One region of the Exiguobacterium sp. s70 genome, then DNA from elsewhere that is predicted to be linked to it. Evidence: predicted binding sites of a transcription regulator. Region 1 holds the regulator's gene; the other holds the start of a gene.
What was found. The regulator NrdR, encoded in region 1, represses ribonucleotide reductase genes. The targets are predictions, from matches to a motif close to AACACNATATATNGTGTT.

Region 1 (4,434 bases):
GGCGTCACGACGTGGTCGCCATCAATGCGAGTTATCCGGCGGAGACGCTCGCCCACTTGATTAAGCACGACACGGTCCACGGACCGTTCACACTCACGGTCCGGGCGCATGGGGATGCGCTTGAAGTTGATGGGAAGCGAATCATGCTCGTCTCCGAGCGTGATCCGGAGCGGTTGCCGTGGAATGAGCTCGGGGTTGAAATCGTCATCGAGGCGACCGGTAAATTCAATTCAGATGTCGGGGCGAGAAAACATTTGACGGCCGGTGCGAAGAAAGTTATTTTGACGGCACCAGGAAAAGGGGAGCTGCGGACGATTGTCATGGGGGTCAACGATGGTGACTATTTACCGGAACACGATCACGTCATTTCGAACGCGTCGTGCACGACGAACTGTCTCGGCCCGGTCGTGAAAGTATTAGACTCGACGTTCGGCATCGAGACGGGACTCGTCACGACCGTGCATGCCTATACGAATGATCAAAACAATATCGACAATCCGCATAAAGACCTACGGCGCGCCCGTGCTTGTGGTAGTTCCATTATACCGACTTCGACCGGGGCTGCCAAAGCCATCGGACTCGTCTTGCCTGAATTGCAAGGTAAGTTGAACGGGATGGCACTTCGCGTCCCGACACCGAACGTCTCGCTCGTTGACCTCGTCGTCGAGTTGCGCCGGGACGTGACGGTCGATGAAGTAAATGAGGCGTTCGAGCGCGCGGCTCACGGAGAGATGACGGGCATCCTCGGTGTCTCGAACGAACCGCTCGTCTCGATCGACTTCAACGGTGATGAGCGTTCGTCGATTATCGATGCTGATTCGACAATGGTTCTCGGTGGAAACCATGTTAAAGTACTTGCTTGGTACGATAACGAGTGGGGCTATTCGTGCCGTGTTGTTGACCTATTGGACATGGTCGCGAGCTACTTGCAAATCGGGCAACAAGAAACCCACGTTTGAAAAAATATATTTACACAAAAATATTTTTAATGAATTGAAACAAATGTCTTGTATCGACGTCCCAAACACGATACACTCTAACTCGTGAACTTCAATTGGTCTGACAAACGCAACTTAAAGGGTTAGGACCTCTTAGGACTAACTTGCCCCCGTGGTTGTGGGCGATTCAGGCACAAAGTGAGTGAACATCAACTACTTTGAGACCATTGATGTAAAGGGGGATCCACTAATATGGATACTATGGGACGTCACATTATTACAGAACTTTGGGAGTGCAATCCCGACAAATTGAACGATATCGACTACATCGAGCGCTTGTTCGTCGATGCAGCACTTCGTTCGGGCGCTGAAGTCCGCGAAGTCGCTTTCCACAAATTTGCGCCACACGGTGTAAGTGGAGTTGTTATCATCTCAGAATCACACTTAACGATTCACAGTTTCCCAGAGCATGGCTACGCATCAGTCGATGTGTTCACATGTGGGGACCGAATCGATCCGGCCACAGCTTCGCAGTACATCGCGGAAGGCTTGGAAGCAAAAGTTCGTGAGGACGTGAAACTTGATCGCGGAATGGGACCGATTCGTGTTCCGGAAGCGCAAGTTGCAATCAGCAAATAATCAGATTGACCTTTTGAGGCTGGCCGAATTTCGGTCAGCCCTTTTAATTGTTTTGTTAACCGCTTAATTTTGATATGCTTAACCTATATAAATAAGGTGTCGAGGTGGATAATGGGATTATTGGATAAGTTTCAAACACATGTCCAGACGGACGATTCGCATAAAAATGAGGCGCTGCGCACACGTTACGTGGCAGCATCGCCGACCGCCGTGCTCACGTGGCTCCGCGAACGAATTGAGGCACAAGGACAAACGGTTCGCCGTGTCGATACAGACCGGGGCGAAGTGGCGTTTAACGGCGACGGCTGGGACGCGCTGGCGACAGTCATTCAAGTGGATGGCGGACGTACGGCTGTCGACTTCACGTTGAACCGGGATCAGATGCTCGGGCCGGACCTTGGTCAAATCGTCACCACATATTATGAGGCGCTGCAAGTGAAATTCCCGCTCCGCGCCATCGGGAATCAATCTGTCGAACGATAAGGAGGGCTGAGCATGCGTTGTCCTAAATGCGATCATAATGGAACGAGAGTGCTCGACTCCCGACCAGTACAAGATTTCTATTCGATTCGTCGCCGTCGCGAATGCGAGGAGTGCGGCTATCGCTTCACCACGTTTGAAACGGTCGAACAGACCCCGCTCATCATCGTCAAAAAAGACGGGAATCGGGAAGAGTTCAGCCGGGAGAAAGTGCTTCGCGGCATTATTCGGGCGTGCGAGAAACGTCCGGTCACGCTGGAACAACTCGAAGGTGTGGTCACGAAAGTCGAACAGCAGCTACGGGCCCTTGGCCAATCGGAGATTCCGAGTGAACAAGTCGGTGAGCTCGTGATGAATGAATTGGCACGCGTCGATGAAGTGGCCTACGTCCGCTTCGCGTCCGTCTATCGCCAGTTCAAAGATATCTCTGTGTTCTTTAAAGAACTTGAAGATTTAATGAAGCAAGAAAAATCGACCAACTAGAGGGGCGGCCTGCTGGTCGCCTTTTTTCAGGGGAGACCTATCATGGAAAAAGAACGAATCCTGTACGGGACTGACGAACTGTTGATTATGAGCACTGGGCTCATCGATCGCGAGTCGTATCAGTCGTTGTATCACTTATATCAGCCGGTCATCGGTGTGAAGGCACTTGCGATGTATCAGACGCTTTGGAGCGAGCTGAAGCCCGGGAAGATGAAATCGAATTATATGTCGCACAGCGCGCTCTGTGAAATGCTCGATTACTCGATTAACGAGCTGACGGACTGTCTGTTCCGGCTCGAGGCGATCGGTCTCGTCCGGACGTATAAGACGAAAGATGAGCGTTTGACCCAGTACGTATATCAACTGCGTGTCCCGCTCGCACCCCATACGTTCTTGAACGACGGACTGTTGTCGAGTTTTCTCTTCTATAAAGTCGGGGAAGTTCGCTTTAAACAGTTGCAAGGACGATTCACGATCGATCCATTGCCGGCCGGGATTATCGAGGTGACGAAAGACTTTAATGAAGTGTTCGACGTCAAAGGCGTCAATCATATGGCGTTCACCCAAAAGAACTACGAGAAACCTGACCGCGCCAAAATCGAGATCAACTATACGTTCGATATGGAAATCGTCAAAAAACTGACGAACTTCCCCGTCGGCTTCTTCACGAAGAAGCTCGATGAGACGATCACGAAGCTTGCCTACGTCTCACAAATCGATGAAGAGACGATGGCCGAGATGTTGAAGGAGTATTTCGTCCACGAGGCGTATCTACCACTCAGCGAGCAAGAGAAACGCGACGGCTGCCGCCAAATGGTGTTGCAGTTGAAGAAGAAACAAACGCGCCATCGGAAAGTGAAGTCGGACGAGACGGTAAAAGCAGAAATCGGTGATTTGCATGACGTGACGGTCATGGAAGAAGCGCATCCGCATCAATACGTGTCGACGTTACGTAAGACGCCACAACTGTCGAAGAGTGACGAGCAACTCATTATCGATCTCGTCGATACGCTCGGGCTCGCGCCAAGTGTCATCAATGCATTGTTCTATTACTGTATCGAAGTGAAGAAGCAGACGCGGCTCAGTGAGAACTATGTCATGCGGATCGCGACAAGTTGGAAGACGGCGGGCTATTTAAACGCTAAAGACGCGTTGGAACAAGAAGCGACACAAGATGCGCTCATCGAGAAGAAACAGCAGAAACGGGAGAATGTGCAACAGCGGACGACCGTCGGCTCGAGACGCAAAGACAAGACCGAGATGCCAAAATGGCTCGAAGACGAGGCGAAAGAGCAACGGACGTACGATCAAAAACGAAAACAAGAGCTCGAGGCATCGGTCCCGGACGACGCGGAACTCGTTAAGCTGTTGAATGAATTGAAAGAGAAAGGATGAGGGACATGGAACGCATCAATCAAACGCTCGCCCAAATGATGAACCGGAAAGAAGTGCGGGAAGCGTACGAATCGATTCGCCGGCGCACCCTCGAACATCCAGAAGTCGTCGCTTTTTTAAAGGCACATCCGGAGTTAGACGAGACGGCGGTCGAGGTCGGCTTTACGAAGCTCAGTGAATATGCGGAACAGATGGACGGTAAGAAGCTCGTCGAGGAGCAAGCCGTCATCCCGGGCCATCAGCCGGTGCTCTATGTCGACCTCGGTCAAATCGCAATCCGTTATGAAGAGACGGTGAAGCATCGTCAAGCACGGCGCCAAAAAGAGATGGACCGGAAGTTCAAGAGCCTATTCTTGCCGGAGGAAGTGCGAGAGGCGAGCTTTGAATCGTTCGACTGGTCCGATGATGCCCGTAAAATCGCACTCCGTGAATCGATGCGGTTCGTCTCAGGCATGAAGACCCGCCAAAAAGTGAACGGTTTATACCTTCACGGCAGCTT
Region 2 (4,434 bases), on a different contig from region 1:
TTTCACTGCCTCACCCTCAAGATGTAGACATGATCGATAAACCAGTAGGGGGAAAAGATTATGGCAGACACGCTTAAAGTAACGAAACGAGAATTACGACCACGTTCGGTCCGCGCAAACTTGCGTAAAGAAGGTAAAGTACTAGGTGTCGTATACGGCTATAAAGTCGAGAGCACACCAGTTGCATTCGAGGAGATGGCACTTCGCAAGATTCTCCGCGAACACGGTGACAACGCGTTAATCGAGTTGAACATCGACGGCAAGAAAGTAAACACGCTCGTTCACGGGACAGAAGTTGACCCGTTCACGAACGAATACAAGCACGTCGAGTTCATGGCCGTGAAGATGGACGAAGCGACGGAAGTCGAAGCGGACGTCACACTCGTCGGCGACGCGAAAGGTGTCAAAGAAGGCGGCTTCTTGGCACAAACGCTCTATAAAGTTACGGTATCGGCGACACCGGCTAACATTCCGGAACGAATTGAACTAGATGTTTCTGAACTCGGTATCGGTGATTCGGTCACGGTAGCTGACATTCCAGAGAACAAAGACTATGAAATCGTCTCGGATGGCGAGCTTCAAATCGCATCTGTGAACGAGCCGGTCTCTCTTGAAGAGCTTGAAGCTGACACAGACACAACGACAGAAAGTGAAGCTGAAGCAACTGAAGAAGAGTCGGATGAGGCATCATCTGAAGAGTCTGAAGAGAAGTCTGCAGACAAAGAATAAGCTGTATCGAACGACCCTTTGCGAAGGGTCGTTTTTTTCGTCACAAATCCGACAAATGTAAACGATTACGATGTGAAAAATGTGTCAACACGGTCCAAGGTCGATTGCAATTTATTGGATTCGGGCTTATATTGTTAATGATTTCACATGTTCGTTCTTATTATATGGGTTCATTCAAACAGAAAGAAGGGTTTGTGACATGGCATCAATGGAAATCCATGCACTCGAATCATTACGGAAAAAAGCTCAGGCATCTTCGCAAATGATTCATTATCGGCCAATGGAATACTTTTTACGGGCAATGCTCGCGGGGATCTTTATCGGATTCGCTTCAATCTTCACACTTAAAGTCGTCAACGGAATGTACTTGATCGATTCGCCGTTCACGACACTCATCGGTGGGTTCTCATTCGGGATCGCGCTTGTCATGATCATCTACGGCGGAGCCGAACTGTTCACGGGAAACACAATGTATTTCACGACCTCGACGTTACGCGGCTATACGACGCTCAGTGACACGATGCTCGTCTGGTTACTTTGTTTCGTCGGGAACGCGCTCGGTGGCGTCTTGTTCGCCTTGTTGCTCGCCCCGACCGGCGTCATCCAAGAACTCGGGATGGACAACTGGCTGTTCGCGGTCGTCGAGAGCAAGATGCATCATACGACGGTCGAGATTTTCTTCCGTGCCATCTTCTGTAACTGGATGGTCTGTCTCGCGATTTTCTTACCAAAACAGATGAAAAATGAGTTCGCTCAAATCTTCTCGATGATTTTCCTCGTCGCCGTCTTCTTCGCGTCAGGATTTGATCACGTCATCGCCAACTTCGTCTTGTTTGCGCTCACGCTCGTCGTTCCACATCCTGAGGCGATTAGCTTTGCCGGCGCCATCCACAACTTGATTCCGGCCACGTTCGGTAACATCATCGGCGGCGCCTTGTTCATGGGTGCGATCTATACGTGGTTGAACGCGAAAGGCTTGCGCGAAGCCCAAGAGTCAGAGGAAAAAGAAGAAGTTGAATTAAAAATCGTGAAACCGGCTAAAGAATTATAAGTTGGGTCACTTGAAGAACGGTCGAGTCCAGATGCGGGCTCGGCTGTTTTTGCGTTTATATCACAACCAACGCTCACAATTTAGACTCCACATCTCCATGCTCAAACATGACATAATCTATATATGGAATTGAATCGAGTTATGAACTCGATTCATATCAATATATAGTGAGGTGATGCGGAGTGAACATGCTACAGCTTTATGAAGATGTCTGTGTTCTCCCAGATCAAGATCTCGTACAAGAGAACGCCAACGTCGACGGGAAATCACCACTTGGCAAACTGGCACGATTATCCTCGGAAGTATCGAAACAGCTGTCGACAATGTACTTGTTGTCAGAGCGGACACGTCAGGCCGTCGCAGACAACTTTTTGTACATCCACGACGCCGACTATTACGTGACAGGATCGACGACGTGTTGTCAAATCCCGCTCGGCGAGTTGTTGACGAACGGATTTCATACCGGTCACGGAACGATTCGACCACCCCAGGACATCCGTTCGGCGATGGCACTCGCTTCGATCATTCTTCAAGCGAATCAGAATATGCAACATGGGGGTCAAGCGTTCCCGATGTTCGATGTCGATTTAGCGCCATACGTCGAAAAGACGTATGAACGTCAACTCGAGCGGCTCAAGAAGCTTCCGGTCGAATGGTCGACTGAGCAACTTCTCGAAGTCGCTGAGAACGAGACAATCACAGCGACGTATCAAGCGTGTGAAGCGTTCATCCATAACGCCAATTCGATGCATTCGCGAGGAGGCGGCCAAGTGCCATTCGTCTCCATCAACTATGGGACCGACACGAGCCGTTGGGGTCGAATTTTCATCCGCGAGTTGTTGCATGCGACCGAGCGGGGGCTCGGCAACGGGGAGACGCCAATTTTCCCGATTCAAATCTTTAAAGTAAAAGAGGGCGTCAACTTTCATGAAACCGATCCGAACGTCGACTTGTTCCAACTCGCCTGTCGCGTGACGGGCAAGCGTCTATTCCCGAACTTCTCGTTCGTCGATGCCCCGTTCAACTTGCAATATTATGATGGGAGCCATGACTCAGAAGTCGCTTATATGGGGTGTCGGACACGAGTGATGGGGAATCGTCATGGCGCCGAGACGTCGATCGGACGAGGCAATTTATCGTTCTCGACCTTGAACTTGGTCAAGATGGCGCTCGTCGCTTCGGACATCCATACATTTTATGAGACGCTCGACGCCTACGTCGACGTCGCCATCGATCAATTGCTCGAACGGTACGACTATCAAGCGAAGCGTCATGCCGACGAATTCCGCTTCCTTTACGCTCAACACGTCTGGAGGGGCAGCGAGAGACTTCAGGCGGAAGAAGAGCTACGGGATGTACTGAAGCAAGGGACGTTGTCCGTCGGTTTCATCGGTCTCGCCGAAGCGCTACGCGTGCTCACAGGCGGCACGCATGCCGATTCACGGGAAGCGGAACGTCTCGGACTCGATATCGTCACTCATTTACGTGATCGGATGAGACAGGCGGCAGAGCAGCACGATTTAAACTTTTCGCTCTTGGCCACGCCGGCCGAAGGATTGTCTGGGAAGTTCGTATTGAAGGACCAGCAGGCGTTCGGGATGATCGAGGGTGTCACCGACCGCGCCTTTTATACGAACTCGTTTCATGTGCCGGTGTACCAGTCAGTGTCGATTCGTGACAAGATTCGGTTGGAGGCACCGTACCATGAGCTCTGTGACGCGGGTCATATCACTTATGTCGAAGTCGACGGGTCGCTCGCCCATAACCCGGAAGCGGTCGAAGCGATCGTCCGGCTCATGCGAACCGAAAACGTCGGCTACGGATCGATTAATCATCCCGTCGACCGGTGCGGTAACTGCGGCCTCGAGGGAACGATCGATGCCGCGTGCCCGACGTGTGGCGAGGAAGAGCAGATTGAACGGATTCGTCGCATCACCGGCTATCTGGTCGGCACGATGGACCGATGGAATTCGGCGAAACGAGAAGAAGAACGAGCGAGGGTGAAGCATCATGCGCGTCCTATCCGTACTTGACGAATCGGTTGTCGACGGTCCAGGCATTCGCACGGTCATCTTTACGGCGGGATGCCCTCATCGCTGTCTTGGATGTCACAATCCGGAATCGTGGAACCCGCGAGGTGGGGAAGACGTACCAGTCGAGGACCTGCTCACTCGAATCGAACAATCCGGTTGGGACGGTGTCACCGTCTCGGGCGGAGAGCCGTTTCTGCAACCGGAAGCACTAGCCCGGCTCGTCGACGGGTGCAAGGCGCTTCAGAAAAACGTGTGGGTGTATACAGGCTATACGTTCGAACAGTTACAAGGTATGGACGATGAGTACGTCACAAGCGTGCTCGATCGTGCCGATGTCCTTGTCGACGGTCGTTTCGAACAGCCGCTCATGGACCGGTCGCTCCGATTTCGGGGGTCGAGCAATCAGCGAATTATTTTCTTGAACAAAGCGTAATCGGGACCGTCGCGTCCCGATTTTTTGTATACTAGCAAAAAAGGGGGAATTTTGATGAAATGGTGTAGTTTTCAAGTTGAAGGAGAACAAAGGGTCGGTGTCGTGGCAGGGGAGTTTGTCTATGACGTCAGTGACCAATTACATACGACTTCGTTGTTAGAGGTCATCGCGCGAGAGTTTGAACCGGA

Region 2: a site for NrdR is predicted at 1,935-1,952, ahead of KNP84_RS07950 (anaerobic ribonucleoside triphosphate reductase). Genes of this name have one in related genera too.

Annotation. Positions count from the first base shown of each region.
Region 1 covers NZ_JACSLV010000001.1:189,352-193,785, reverse strand. Annotated here, with positions in the region: gene KNP84_RS01025 (glyceraldehyde-3-phosphate dehydrogenase) at 1-959, shown strand, start outside; gene speD (adenosylmethionine decarboxylase) at 1,191-1,577, shown strand; gene KNP84_RS01015 (hypothetical protein) at 1,689-2,060, shown strand; gene nrdR (transcriptional regulator NrdR) at 2,073-2,540, shown strand; gene KNP84_RS01005 (DnaD domain protein) at 2,583-3,935, shown strand; gene dnaI (primosomal protein DnaI) at 3,941-4,434, shown strand, end outside.
Region 2 covers NZ_JACSLV010000002.1:632,105-636,538, forward strand. Annotated here, with positions in the region: gene KNP84_RS07940 (50S ribosomal protein L25/general stress protein Ctc) at 61-729, shown strand; gene KNP84_RS07945 (formate/nitrite transporter family protein) at 938-1,780, shown strand; gene KNP84_RS07950 (anaerobic ribonucleoside triphosphate reductase) at 1,969-3,813, shown strand; gene nrdG (anaerobic ribonucleoside-triphosphate reductase activating protein) at 3,791-4,246, shown strand; gene KNP84_RS07960 (fumarylacetoacetate hydrolase family protein) at 4,301-4,434, shown strand, end outside.